3 regions of the Xenorhabdus budapestensis genome follow, and region 2 is predicted to be linked to each of the others. Evidence: riboswitches for the same ligand, from Rfam matches in the RefSeq annotation. Region 2 holds a riboswitch; each other region holds the start of a gene.
The links. Region 2 has a riboswitch for thiamine pyrophosphate ahead of thiC (phosphomethylpyrimidine synthase ThiC). Riboswitches for the same ligand answer to the same signal wherever they lie in the genome.

Region 1 (4,258 bases), 1.5 Mb from region 2:
TCAAGGTGTTGAACACTCGGCAAGTGCTTCTTTTGCAACCAACCCACTCTATTTTGATCCTAAAAATATTGTTGAATTAGCAATCGAAGCAGGATGTAACTGTGTTGCCTCAACTTATGGTGTTCTGGCATCCGTCTCTCGCCGCTATGCTCATAAAATTCCGTTTCTGGTGAAACTTAATCACAACGAAACATTGACCTATCCAGTTCAATATGACCAAACCTTGTATGCCAGCGTTGAGCAAGCGTTTAATATGGGGGCAGTTGCAGTTGGTGCCACGATTTATTACGGCTCTCCCGAATCGCGCCGTCAAATAGAAGAAATTTCTGCCGCTTTCGAACGAGCGCATGAATTAGGTATGGTAACTGTATTGTGGGCTTATTTACGCAATTCAGCTTTCAAAAAAGATGGCGTTGATTACCATACAAGTGCCGACTTAACTGGTCAGGCAAACCATCTGGCAGCTACTATCGGCGCAGATATCGTTAAACAAAAAATGGCAGAAACCAATGGCGGATATACTGCAATCAGTTTCGGACACACAGATAAACGTGTCTACACTGATTTGACAACAAATCACCCTATCGACTTGGTTCGCTATCAACTCGCCAACTGCTATATGGGACGTGCAGGCCTGATCAATTCTGGCGGAGCTTCCGGAGTGAATGATCTGAGTGATTCTGTCCGTACCGCAGTCATTAACAAACGTGCCGGAGGTATGGGACTGATCCTGGGACGCAAGGCATTTAAGAAATCAATGAAAGAAGGCGTTGCACTGATCCATTCTGTTCAGGATGTGTATCTCGACAAAAGCGTCACTATTGCCTGATAAAACCTACTTCATTTGTTGTGTTATTCACTGTATTAGAAATGGGGATATTATATCCCCATTTTCGAATCACAATACCACGACATTATGGTGATAATTCCTACTACTATTTCCTACCACCACTGATGAAAATGATGTACCGGCCCTATTCCTTTCCCTACATCTAGCGTATCTGCCTGCATTAGAGCATTCTGCAAATAGGCCTTTGCCACGGGTATTGTACTCTTCCAATCGGAATAACGCGGCCGCAGCGCTGCAAGGGCAGACGATAAAGTGCAACCTGTTCCATGTGTATGGCGTGTATTAATTCTGGGGGCTGTAAAACGCCATTCCCCTTCAGACGTAAACAGCCAATCTGGGCTTTCTCCATGCTTCAAATGCCCTCCTTTCAATAAAACGGCCTGACACCCCATCAATAACAGTTCACGTCCTTGTCGCAACATTTCATCTTCCGTTTCCGCAAGAGAGCATTTCAATAGCGTTGCGGCTTCGGGTAAATTTGGTGTAATCAAAGAAACGATTGGCAATAATAATTCCGTCATAGCTTTTACCGCTTCCTGCGATAATAAAGGATCACCACTCTTTGCCAGCATAACGGTATCTAACACGATATAAGGAACCGGATAACGGTGGAAAGCTTCTGAAACGACATGAACGTTAGCAGAATTAGATAACATTCCAATCTTAACACTATCTATTCTGACATCTGAAAGTACCGATTCAAGTTGAGCAGAAATAAAACTGGGTTCAATATTGTAAACTGTCTGCACTCCTGTTGTATTTTGCGCAACGAGAGCTGTTATTACAGTTGTTCCATATACGCCAAGGGCAGAAAATGTTTTTAGATCGGCTTGAATGCCGGCACCACCGCTAGGATCGGTTCCTGCAATAGTCAATGAATTAATTCTCATGATGGTAGTTCCTACCACCAGCCCAAGAAAAGCGGGTATCAAACAAGAGATACCAAGACTTCCCTACGCTGGCATTATCCAGATCAGGTAATACGGGTACTTCTCAGTTCATTTAAGAACGCCCCGAGCCAAAGTAAAAATCACTCTATTAGTATCCCAATAGAGTGATATTTGCAATGCGTTATCATTAATTAATGGAAAATATTAACGATAAATATATTCAGCCAGCCACCAACATACCAGCTAAAATAAATTTATTACTGCTTCTTACTATAAAGTAGTGACATTTGCAGCGGCTGGACCTTTAGGGCCATCCTGAATTTCAAACTCAACTTGTTGGCCTTCAGACAATGTTTTAAATCCATCTTTCATAATTGCAGAAAAATGTACAAATACATCTTTGCTGCCATCAGCTGGAGTAATAAAACCAAAACCTTTAGACTCATTGAACCACTTCACAGTACCAGTGATTTTTGCCATTTCAAAAATTTCCTTTGAATCACTTTATTCGCCGATTGGCATAAAAAGAAACAAACCAGTATTCGTTGCTGCTATTCATTAACAGAAACAGTACTTCGTTTACCCAGGTGTTTTTATCACATACTCTTTATATAATCGCAAGCCATTTTTTTCAGGTGCACGAGCTAACGCACATATTTTAAATTCTTAATATCTATTCCGATTTGATATTGATCGGAAGCATTTATATTACATAACCACATGAATTAACAGAAAAATAAAACATTAACTTAATGAAATCATTTTTACTTATTTAATATATAATTCTGTTTTTCACACCTATTAAGAGGTATTCTAGAGAGTTATAACTTTCAAAATAAATTGAATAAGCAACAAAATAATAGCTAATTTTATGTTAATGTTTGAAAGTAAAATATGATTACTCCAAATTTGATTAGTTTACGTTTTGTTTAACCTTTATTAAATATTGTTCAATCAAAACACTCATGCTTTAACTTTTGAGCTCTTGCTATTCTGGCAATATGTCAGATGATGACATAATTTTTATAGCACTAAAGTGACTGGGCTTTAAATAACAAATTGTCCAGATATCAACCTACAATAAATATCATTTCAGGATAACATTTATTTTATATGCAATTTTTGTAGGTAGGTTTTTTAACCAATTTTCTTTTACCGAAATAGCACTCTGCCATAACGATCTAATAAAATTGGATTCATTATAAAAATCAGCCGGGCATTATGCCCGGCTGGAAAAGTGTACGCATTTTCAGCAAGACAATTTATACTCTGACCTTATTTGATTTAGAAGATAAGTAACCTACCCATAATATTCCGATCCAAAACGGCATCAGAATAACTGATATACGTATATCAGGCATCATCAGAATAATAACAAGAATGAAAGCCAAGAAAATCAAACAGAGAAAATTACCAAATGGATACCAAAATGCCTGGAATTTTGTCTTAACACCTTCTGCATTTTTTGCAGCGCGAAATTTCAAGTGTGACATACAGATCATAATCCAATTAATCACCAGCGTTGTAACTACCAATGCCATCAAAAGCTCAAATGCTTTACCCGGCATAATATAGTTAATCAATACACCTATTGATGTAGCCAACGCCGACAATCCAATTGATAAAACAGGAACACTACGCTTGTTCACTTTAGTCAAAATACGCGGTGCATTACCTTGTTTCGCCAGGCCATACAGCATTCGACTATTACAATAAACGCCACTGTTATAAACAGATAACGCCGCAGTCAATACAACGATATTCAGGACATTTGCGACCCAAAAACTATTCAAATTATGGAAAATTAAAACAAATGGACTGCCTCCCTCCACAACATCTTTCCACGGATAGAGAGAAAGCAAAATGAACAACGAACCGATATAAAACAGCAGAATACGATAAACAACCTGATTAGTTGCCTTTGGAATATTAACTTCCGGGTTTTCAGCTTCTGCCGCAGTGATCCCGACAGTTTCCAAGCCACCAAATGAAAACATAATAACGGCCATTGCCATAATCAGGCCGACAGCGCCATTAGGCATAAAACCGCCCTGCTGCCATAAATTAGTTACACTGGCCTGTGGCCCTCCCGTGCCAGAAATGAGCAGATAAGAGCCAAAAAGGATCATCCCAATGATAGCTGCAACTTTGATCATAGAGAACCAGAACTCAGCTTCCCCATATAACCTGACATTAATCAAATTTACGGTATTAATCAGCACAAAGAATATTGCAGCAGAAACCCATGTTGGAATTTCAGGCCACCAATATTGGATATACATACCGACCGCAGTGAGTTCCGCCATCCCGACAAGTATAAACATTGCCCAATAATTCCAACCGGATAGAAAACCCGCAAAATTACCCCAATATTTATAAGCAAAGTGGCTAAACGAACCCGCTACAGGCTCTTCAACAACCATTTCACCTAATTGACGCATTATCAAAAATGCAATAAATCCACTAATGCCATACCCAAGAAGAACCGAAGGCCCAGCCATTTTTATCGTTTGAGCAA
Region 2 (4,258 bases):
ATCACGAATTTGAGCACCGGGATGACCTTTAGCAAGATCTGCCGCATGAGCGGCGATTTTGTAGGTGATCAGCCCCTGTTTCACATCCTCTTTGTTTGGCAGGCCGAGATGCTCTTTGGGAGTGACATAACACAGCATGGCACAGCCGAACCAACCGATCATTGCAGCACCAATACCAGAGGTGAAATGGTCATAACCCGGGGCGATATCAGTTGTCAGTGGCCCCAAGGTATAGAATGGCGCTTCGTGGCAGTGCTCCAGTTCTTCTGTCATATTGCGGCGAATTAACTGCATCGGAATATGCCCCGGCCCTTCTATCATCACCTGAACATCATATTCCCAGGCGATTTTGGTCAGTTCACCGAGGGTATGTAGTTCGGCAAATTGAGCTTCATCATTAGCATCCTGAATGGAGCCGGGGCGCAATCCGTCCCCCAAAGAGAGGGAAACGTCGTAGGCCGCACAGATTTCACAAATTTCACGAAAGTGAGTATAGAGAAAGTTTTCCTGATGATGGGAAAGGCACCATTTCGCCATAATTGAACCACCACGGGAAACAATGCCTGTCAGGCGCTTGGCGGTCATGGGAACGTAACGCAGCAACACCCCTGCATGGATGGTGAAATAATCCACTCCTTGTTCGGCCTGCTCCAGTAACGTATCGCGGAACGTTTCCCATGTCAGGTTTTCCGCTATGCCATTGACTTTTTCCAGTGCCTGATAAATAGGAACTGTGCCGATGGGTACTGGACTGTTACGTAGTATCCATTCACGGGTTTCGTGGATGTAGCGTCCGGTGGAGAGATCCATCACCGTGTCAGCACCCCAACGGGTAGACCAAATCAATTTTTCGACTTCTTCTTCGATAGAGGAAGTGACGGAGGAATTACCGATATTGGCATTAACTTTCACCAGAAAATTACGACCGATAATCATCGGTTCAGATTCTGGATGGTTAATGTTAGCAGGAATAATCGCACGGCCGGCCGCCACTTCCTGACGAACAAATTCCGGTGTGATGTTATCCGGTAAGTTTGCGCCGAAACTTTGCCCTGTATGTTGTTGGAGCAGAATTTCACCACGGATACGCTCACGCCCCATATTTTCACGCAGTGCGATAAATTCCATTTCCGGTGTGATGATACCCTGGCATGCATAGTGCAATTGAGTCACGCGCCTGCCCTGTTTGGCTTTTAATGGATGGGAACGATGTTTGAAGCGCAGGTGATCCAGTCCGGCATCTGCAAGGCGCTGTTGAGTAAAATCAGAACTGAGGCTTGCGACAGATTCAGCATCATTGCGCTCTTCAATCCACGGTTGACGGAGCTTTTGCAAACCCGTTTGTACGTTCAGTATGGCTTCTGGATCGCCATAAGGGCCGGAAGTGTCATAGACTGGCACGGGTTCGTTTTCCTCAAATTGAGGATTCTCTTTCGTTCCGCCAATCAGTGTGGGAGATAACTGGATTTCCCGCATGGGAACCCGAATATCTTCGCGTGATCCTGCCAGATAAATACGGTTTGAATTGGGAAATGTCACACCTTGAATCGAACTGATAAATTCCTGTGCTGCATCTCGTTGGACTTTACGTGGCCGTGCTGGATGGGCTTTAGGTGAGATATTGGTTGCAGGGATAATGTCAGCAGTAGAGGTAACGCTGTTGTTAGTAATAGCATTAGACATAGCAAATTCCTGACTGTGTTATCGCCTGTCTCATTGCGCAAATAAAAAACATGACGCTCAGATAGGGCTTAAGTTGAGAAAATTGCTTGTCTGGAGCTCGCAGGGAGTAATGGTTGATTGCTGAATTACGTCATCCGGACAGATTTGTTTGTACAACAATTTATCTGTACAACAACAAGAAGAACACATCAGCGGGGTGATTACTCTTGTTCCCTTCGCGGGTATTAGCCCGATCAGGTTCTGCGGATCCCGAATAAACGGTCTCAGCCTGTGTCCACCGTGAGATAGGGTGAACGCTAGGCACTCCGACAAGAAAACACCCAGAGTATAAAGGGGATTCTGAAAACTGCAACCAGAAAGCACTAAGCTGAAACCAGAACTCTTCGTGTGAAACTGACTTCCTGGGGTTAATTATTTGACTATAAAGCCCAATTCAATTGTTTCCAGCCATGAACTTCTGCTGCTGCCCGCAATTGTATATCTGGATTGACGGTAAAGACTTTGGTGGCAAATCGGCACATCGGTAAATCATTCGCAGAGTCTGTATAAAAATAGATATGTTGTGGCGATAAATTCTGCTCTGCCAGCCATTGTTGTAAACGGGCAACTTTTCCTTCCCGGAAGGTAGGGATACCCTGAATGTCTCCGGTATAACAACCATCTTTCATTACCATATCAATCCCCATCGCTGTTTGTGCTCCAAATGCAGCAGCGATTTTCTTAACTACAAAAGAAACGGTGGCAGAAATGATGATAATAGGAATGTTTTGATGGCGGTAGATATCTAATTGTTTTCTGGCGGCAGGATAGAAGACAGGTTTGATTTTGGTTTCCACGAAATCGGTCAGCCAGATATCTATTTGCTCATGAGGAATTTGGCTGAGTGCCTGTAAGTTGGTCGCCAGATACTCTTGCATATTCAGTTTTCCTGCACAGTAATCCAATATCATTTTCTGGTCTGCCTCTATAAAGCGTGGGTCAGTAATGATGCCTTTTTCCCATAAATAATGAGTCCAGAGCTGGCTGGAATCCCCACAAATCAGGGTGTCATCCAAATCAAATACGGCAACCTGTTGTGACATAGTTGTTATTCCTCAATTTAGGATACCTATTGATACCTGCATATTATTGATTGAAAGCAAATCAAACACTTTATCTGCATTAAATGAACATTCAGAAACGTAATTAATATAACAGACTGCAGACAGAATTCGATGAAGAGGAGTATGCTGTACTTACACTAAGATTTAATAACATTTAATTAATATTTCAATGTGGCTATGACACAACATCCGATGCAACAAATGATGGAACCGATAATGCAAAAAAAATTAACAGGCATAGAACGAGGCTGGTGGATTGTCAGCCTTGAAAACAGAGTTTGGCTACCACAAGGGGAATTGCCATTAGGAACAGCCAACCAGTGGTCATTGCAAGGTTATGTAGCTTACGCTATCGGTGAATGGTTAGGGGAAACTGTTTGGCTGGTAGGCCATAAGATGGAGGCAGATATGTCTTCTCCTCGTCGGATTGCAGAGCAAGATCCCAAGTTATTTCAACTGGCAGGACGCGGAATCCAATTGGCTGAGTTCTATCGTTCTCATCATTACTGCGGTTACTGTGGACAAAAAATGCAACAGAGCCAGCATGAATGGGCTTGTTTGTGCCAGAGCTGTGATGAACATTATTATCCGCAAATTGCACCTTGCATTATTGTCGGCATTCGTCGCGATGATCACATTCTGCTGGCACAGCATCAGCGCCATCGTAACGGTATCCATACGGTACTTGCCGGATTTGTTGAAGTGGGGGAAACACTGGAAGAAGCTGTACATCGTGAGGTGATGGAAGAGAGTGGAATAAAAATCCGTAACTTGCGTTATGTCGCTTCTCAACCGTGGCCTTTCCCAAATTCATTGATGATGGGATTTCTGGCGGATTATGATAGCGGTGAAATTGAGCATGACCCTGTCGAACTTATTAGCGCAGATTGGTATCGCTATGATCAGCTTCCCCTTATCCCTACGTCTGATACGATTGCCCGCCGTTTGATTGAGGAGGCGGTTGCATTATGTCGTCAGCAGTGATGTTGATTGATCAATGAGTTAATCCTTTTTAAAACATGTCCATATCTGTGCGGGGTAGCTGGTAACAGCTACCCCTACTGCGACCGTATAAAGCATGAGAGTTACCTTATGTTTTGTATAAGGATTCGATATCCATATCAAAACGGGTAACTCTTAATCTTTAATACACCTTATTGTTTTTGTTCCTCTAGGCCTCGGTTTTTCAGCATATGCTTAATACTCGGTGGCTTACCGCGCCAGTCGATATACAGTTTTTCCAAGTCTTCACTATTACCACGTGACAACACCTTATCGCGGAAACGTTGGCCATTCTCTGCCGTCAGGCCTCCGTGTTCGGTAAACCAGGCAAAAGCATCATCTGCCAGCATTTCTGTCCACAGATAAGCATAATAACCGGCAGCATAACCGCCACCCCAAATGTGGTTGAAGTAGCTGGAACGATAGCGCGGTGGTACGTAGCTGAGATAGATGTTGTCTTGTTGCAGAGA
Region 3 (4,258 bases), 920 kb from region 2:
GGGCTCGGGTTAAATGAGAACGTTCAGCTTGATAATTCAGTGTTGATGCTTCAAATATTTGTTCGAGCGATGGTTGAGAACAATCCTGCCATCCCTGAGCCATGACAATGCCATCGGAAACCGCCAGTGCCTTGATACGTGTCTGGCGATACTGACCAAACAGCTCCCGGGTCTGCGCTTGAGCAAGGATCGCAGCCAATTGCATAGCAAGTGTCACCATAAAGGATTCTTCACTTTCATCAAATAATCGGCGTTCATTCTGTTGAACAACCAAAATCCCTTGCAATTGGCGACGATAAATAATCGGAACCCCTAAAAAGGCCCGCAGATTCTCTTCTTTTACTTGAGGAATATATTTGAAACTAGGATGGTCACGCACATCGGCAAGGTTGATTAATTCCGACAAATGCCCGACTTCCCCCACAACGCCTTCATCAAAGGAGAGGCTTATCCCCTGTTTTCCCGGCTTTTCCAACCCCTTAGTAGCCATCAGGTAATAGCAACGACGCTGATGGTCTGCCAGATAAATAGAACAAACATCCGTGTTCATTGCTAAACAGGTTTCATTGACTAATAACTCAAGCGCTTCTGATAAATTTGTTGCCATCGCAACCTTTTCAACAATTTCCCGTAAGCGCATGAGCATAACGATTACCTAAATTAATTATCTAACTTCTTCTACGACGATATATATAGGTTGAATAGGATTGTGAAGTAGATTCCTGCGTTGGCATCACAATAGAAGAAAATTCTTTCATCACACGGCGGTATACATCTCGTTTAAACGAAACAACTTGCCTGACAGGATACCAATAACTCACCCAACGCCATCCATCAAACTCTGGTGTACTACTGCGCTGAACATTAATATCTGTTTCATTACAAAGCAACTGCAATAAAAACCAGCGTTGCTTTTGCCCGATACAAACGGGCTTTGTATCCCAACGCACCAAACGCTTGGGTAATTTGTAACGCAACCAGCTACGGGTGGAGGCGAGAACCCGTACGTCTTTGCGATTTAAACCAACTTCTTCGAACAACTCACGATACATCGCTTGTTCTGGTGATTCCCCCGGATTGATGCCCCCTTGAGGAAACTGCCAGGAATGCTGCCCATAACGGCGGGCCCAGAGAACCTGCCCTTGACGATTACAAATTACAATTCCTACATTCGGGCGGTAGCCATCATCATCGATCACCAGACTACCTCTTGATAAAACGAATTTGAAAAGATAGTTAATTGTTTCACACTCATCTCAAACGGTAAACCTCTATGATGGGGCTTTGCAGTTACAACTGAAGTCTCTACAATACGGTCATCTCAACGGGGTGCGATTGTTGCCGGGCAACATCGCTGAGAACAAACCCGTAGAACCTGATCCGGCTGATATCGGCGTAGGGATTTGAGTTGCTATTCATTGATATATAAATAGTAATTTTATCTGGCACTTTCTCAAATCCTTTGCCAATTTGCTAATAACTCATTTAATTATGAGTGCTAATAGTTACTGTTAATAACTACTATTAATAACTACAGGAGAGCAAAGTGTTTAAGCATCTATTTTTCCGATTTATTGCGAGATTTATTGCGATAAGTGCATTATCGATTTCTGCATGTGCCTTTGCTCAAGCAGCACAAGCAAAACCCACATTAACCGTTTATACTTATGATTCATTCGCTTCTGAGTGGGGCCCCGGCCCTGTTATCAAAAAAGATTTTGAAGCGGAATGTGACTGTGAATTGAAACTCGTCGCCCTGGAAGATGGTGTATCTTTGCTGAACCGTATAAGAATGGAAGGCAAAAAAGCATCGGCAGATGTTGTTCTGGGGTTAGATAATAACCTGATCCAAGCTGCCCAACAGACTGGATTATTCACTCCCAGCCATGTTGATACAACAAAGTTAAAACTGCCTGTCACATGGAATAACAATACCTTTATTCCTTACGATTACGGTTATTTTGCCTTTATTTACAACAAAAATACCTTGCCTAATCCCCCCAAAAGCATGGAAGAGCTTATTAACAGCCACCAGAATTGGAAGATTATTTATCAGGATCCACGTACCAGTACTCCTGGGTTAGGTTTTTTACTCTGGATGCAGGATATCTATGGTAATAATGCTGCGCAGGAGTGGCAGAAAATCGCCAAAAAAACACTGACTGTCACCAAAGGCTGGAGTGAGGCTTATGGGTTATTCCTGAAAGGTGAAGGGGATATGGTGCTTAGCTATACCACATCACCGGGCTATCACATCGTATCCGAGAAAAAAGATAATTACGCCGCTGCTATATTCAACGAGGGGCACTATTTACAAATTGAAGTCGCCGCCCAGTTGGCTTCCAGCAAACAGCCTGAACTGGCACAAAGATTCATGCAATTCATGGTTTCACCCGCATTCCAGCAAGCTATTCCGACCACCCAGTGGATGTATCCCGTGATTGACGTACCTCTACCTGAGGTTTTCAAACAACTGCCTGTGCCTGAGAAATCACTGCAATTCAACGCAGAAGATGTAGCCAAACACCGTACACAATGGATCCGTACATGGCAAAGTGCTGTAAGCCGTTAATTGCAGGTTGGTTACTGCCGGGGGTGATTGCCTCCGGCCTGCTGCTTCTCATTGCCCTGTCAGCTTTCGGGGTACTTTGGTTTAATGCGCCTGAAAGCCACTGGCAGGCATTTTTGAGTGACAGCTATCTGTGGCATGTCATTCGTTTTACTTTCTGGCAAGCGTTTTTGTCTGCTTTATTCTCAGTCACACCTGCAATATTTCTGGCAAGAGCGCTCTATCGCCGTCGTTTTCCGGGCAGAACGCTTTTTTTACGTCTATGCGCCATGACGCTGGTACTTCCTGTTTTAGTCGCCCTGTTTGGCATACTGACTGTTTATGGGCGTATTGGCTGGCTGGCTAATCTTTGCCAATGGATAGGAATTGAATACCGTTTTACCCTTTACGGCCTGCAAGGTATTTTGTTGGCGCATATTTTCTTTAATATGCCAATGGCAACACGATTACTGCTCCAATCGCTGGAAGGTATCGCAGTAGAACAACGGCAACTTGCAGCACAGCTTGGTATGAATGAATGGCAACATTTTCGCTTTGTCGAATGGCCTTATCTACGCCGTCAGATCTTGCCAACCGCAGCGCTGATTTTCATGCTGTGTTTTGCCAGTTTTGCCGCGGTGCTCGCATTGGGAGGCGGCCCTTCTGCAACTACAATTGAACTCGCTATTTATCAGGCTATTAAGTATGACTACGATCTTGGTCAGGCTGCTCTGCTCGCGCTGATCCAACTCTTTTGCTGTCTTGGTCTGGTTTTGCTGAGCCAAAAGCTCAAAGGAGTTCTTTCGGTGGGGTATGGTCATCAACAACAATGGCGTAATCCACAGGATTCATGGCTGAAAAAACTATGTGATGGATTGCTTATCACCACAGCATTGCTGTTTTTGCTCCCTCCTTTACTGGCCGTCATTGTAGATGGTTTGAACAGTGCCGTGTTTGATGTCCTCAGTAAACCCGCCTTGTGGTGGGCTTTCACAACATCCGTAATTATCGCACTGGGCGCTGGTTTCTTATGTGTTTTACTGACTATGATGCTGTTATGGAGCAGCCGTGAGTTACGCCTGCGTCATTTATCCCGTTGGGGACAAGCAATAGAAAGCAGTGGATTATTAATTCTTGCTATGCCCGGTATTGTCCTTGCAACAGGCTTTTTTATTCTGCTGAATAATACTGTTGGGTTGCCGGATTCCCCTTATGAACTGATTATCCTGACCAATGCGTTGATGGCAATTCCCTATGCTTTAAAAGTGCTGGATAATCCAATGCGTGATCTGGCTGAACGCTATAATCCGCTATGCCGCTCTTTAAATATTCAGGGCATCCACCGTTTACGCTGGATTGAGCTTAAAGCTCTGAGAATCCCATTAGCGCAGGCACTGGCTTTTGCCAGCGTGCTGTCAATCGGGGATTTTGGTGTTGTCGCATTATTTGGAGACGAGAATTTCCGCACACTGCCTTTCTACCTTTATCAGCAAATCGGGGCATATCGCAGTCAAGATGGTGCTGTGACTGCATTCCTGCTACTGCTTCTCTGTTTTATTTTATTTAGTGTTCTTGAACGATTACCGGGTCGACGCCATGATTAAACTTGAAAATGTTACTTACACCTATGAGCAGATTGCCATGCGTTTCGATGTCAACGTCGAAGCGGGCGAACGTATTGCAATCCTCGGCCCCAGTGGGGCGGGCAAA

Region 1: linked by a shared signal. The riboswitch ahead of thiD (bifunctional hydroxymethylpyrimidine kinase/phosphomethylpyrimidine kinase) and the one ahead of thiC (phosphomethylpyrimidine synthase ThiC) in region 2 are both predicted to bind thiamine pyrophosphate.
Region 3: linked by a shared signal. The riboswitch ahead of thiB (thiamine ABC transporter substrate binding subunit) and the one ahead of thiC (phosphomethylpyrimidine synthase ThiC) in region 2 are both predicted to bind thiamine pyrophosphate.

The regions. Positions count from the first base shown of each region.
Region 1 covers NZ_CP072455.1:1,870,172-1,874,429, reverse strand. Annotated here, with positions in the region: gene fbaB (class I fructose-bisphosphate aldolase) at 1-829, shown strand, start outside; gene thiD (bifunctional hydroxymethylpyrimidine kinase/phosphomethylpyrimidine kinase) at 943-1,743, opposite strand; TPP riboswitch at 1,784-1,876, opposite strand; gene cspE (transcription antiterminator/RNA stability regulator CspE) at 2,011-2,220, opposite strand; gene HGO23_RS08520 (amino acid permease) at 3,003-4,258, opposite strand, start outside.
Region 2 covers NZ_CP072455.1:395,517-399,774, forward strand. Annotated here, with positions in the region: gene thiC (phosphomethylpyrimidine synthase ThiC) at 1-1,683, opposite strand, end outside; TPP riboswitch at 1,877-2,001, opposite strand; gene HGO23_RS01620 (HAD family hydrolase) at 2,103-2,765, opposite strand; gene nudC (NAD(+) diphosphatase) at 3,003-3,770, shown strand; gene dcp (peptidyl-dipeptidase Dcp) at 3,941-4,258, opposite strand, start outside.
Region 3 covers NZ_CP072455.1:3,842,085-3,846,342, forward strand. Annotated here, with positions in the region: gene ptsP (phosphoenolpyruvate--protein phosphotransferase) at 1-646, opposite strand, end outside; gene rppH (RNA pyrophosphohydrolase) at 669-1,199, opposite strand; TPP riboswitch at 1,316-1,420, shown strand; gene thiB (thiamine ABC transporter substrate binding subunit) at 1,547-2,572, shown strand; gene thiP (thiamine/thiamine pyrophosphate ABC transporter permease ThiP) at 2,548-4,152, shown strand; gene thiQ (thiamine ABC transporter ATP-binding protein ThiQ) at 4,145-4,258, shown strand, end outside.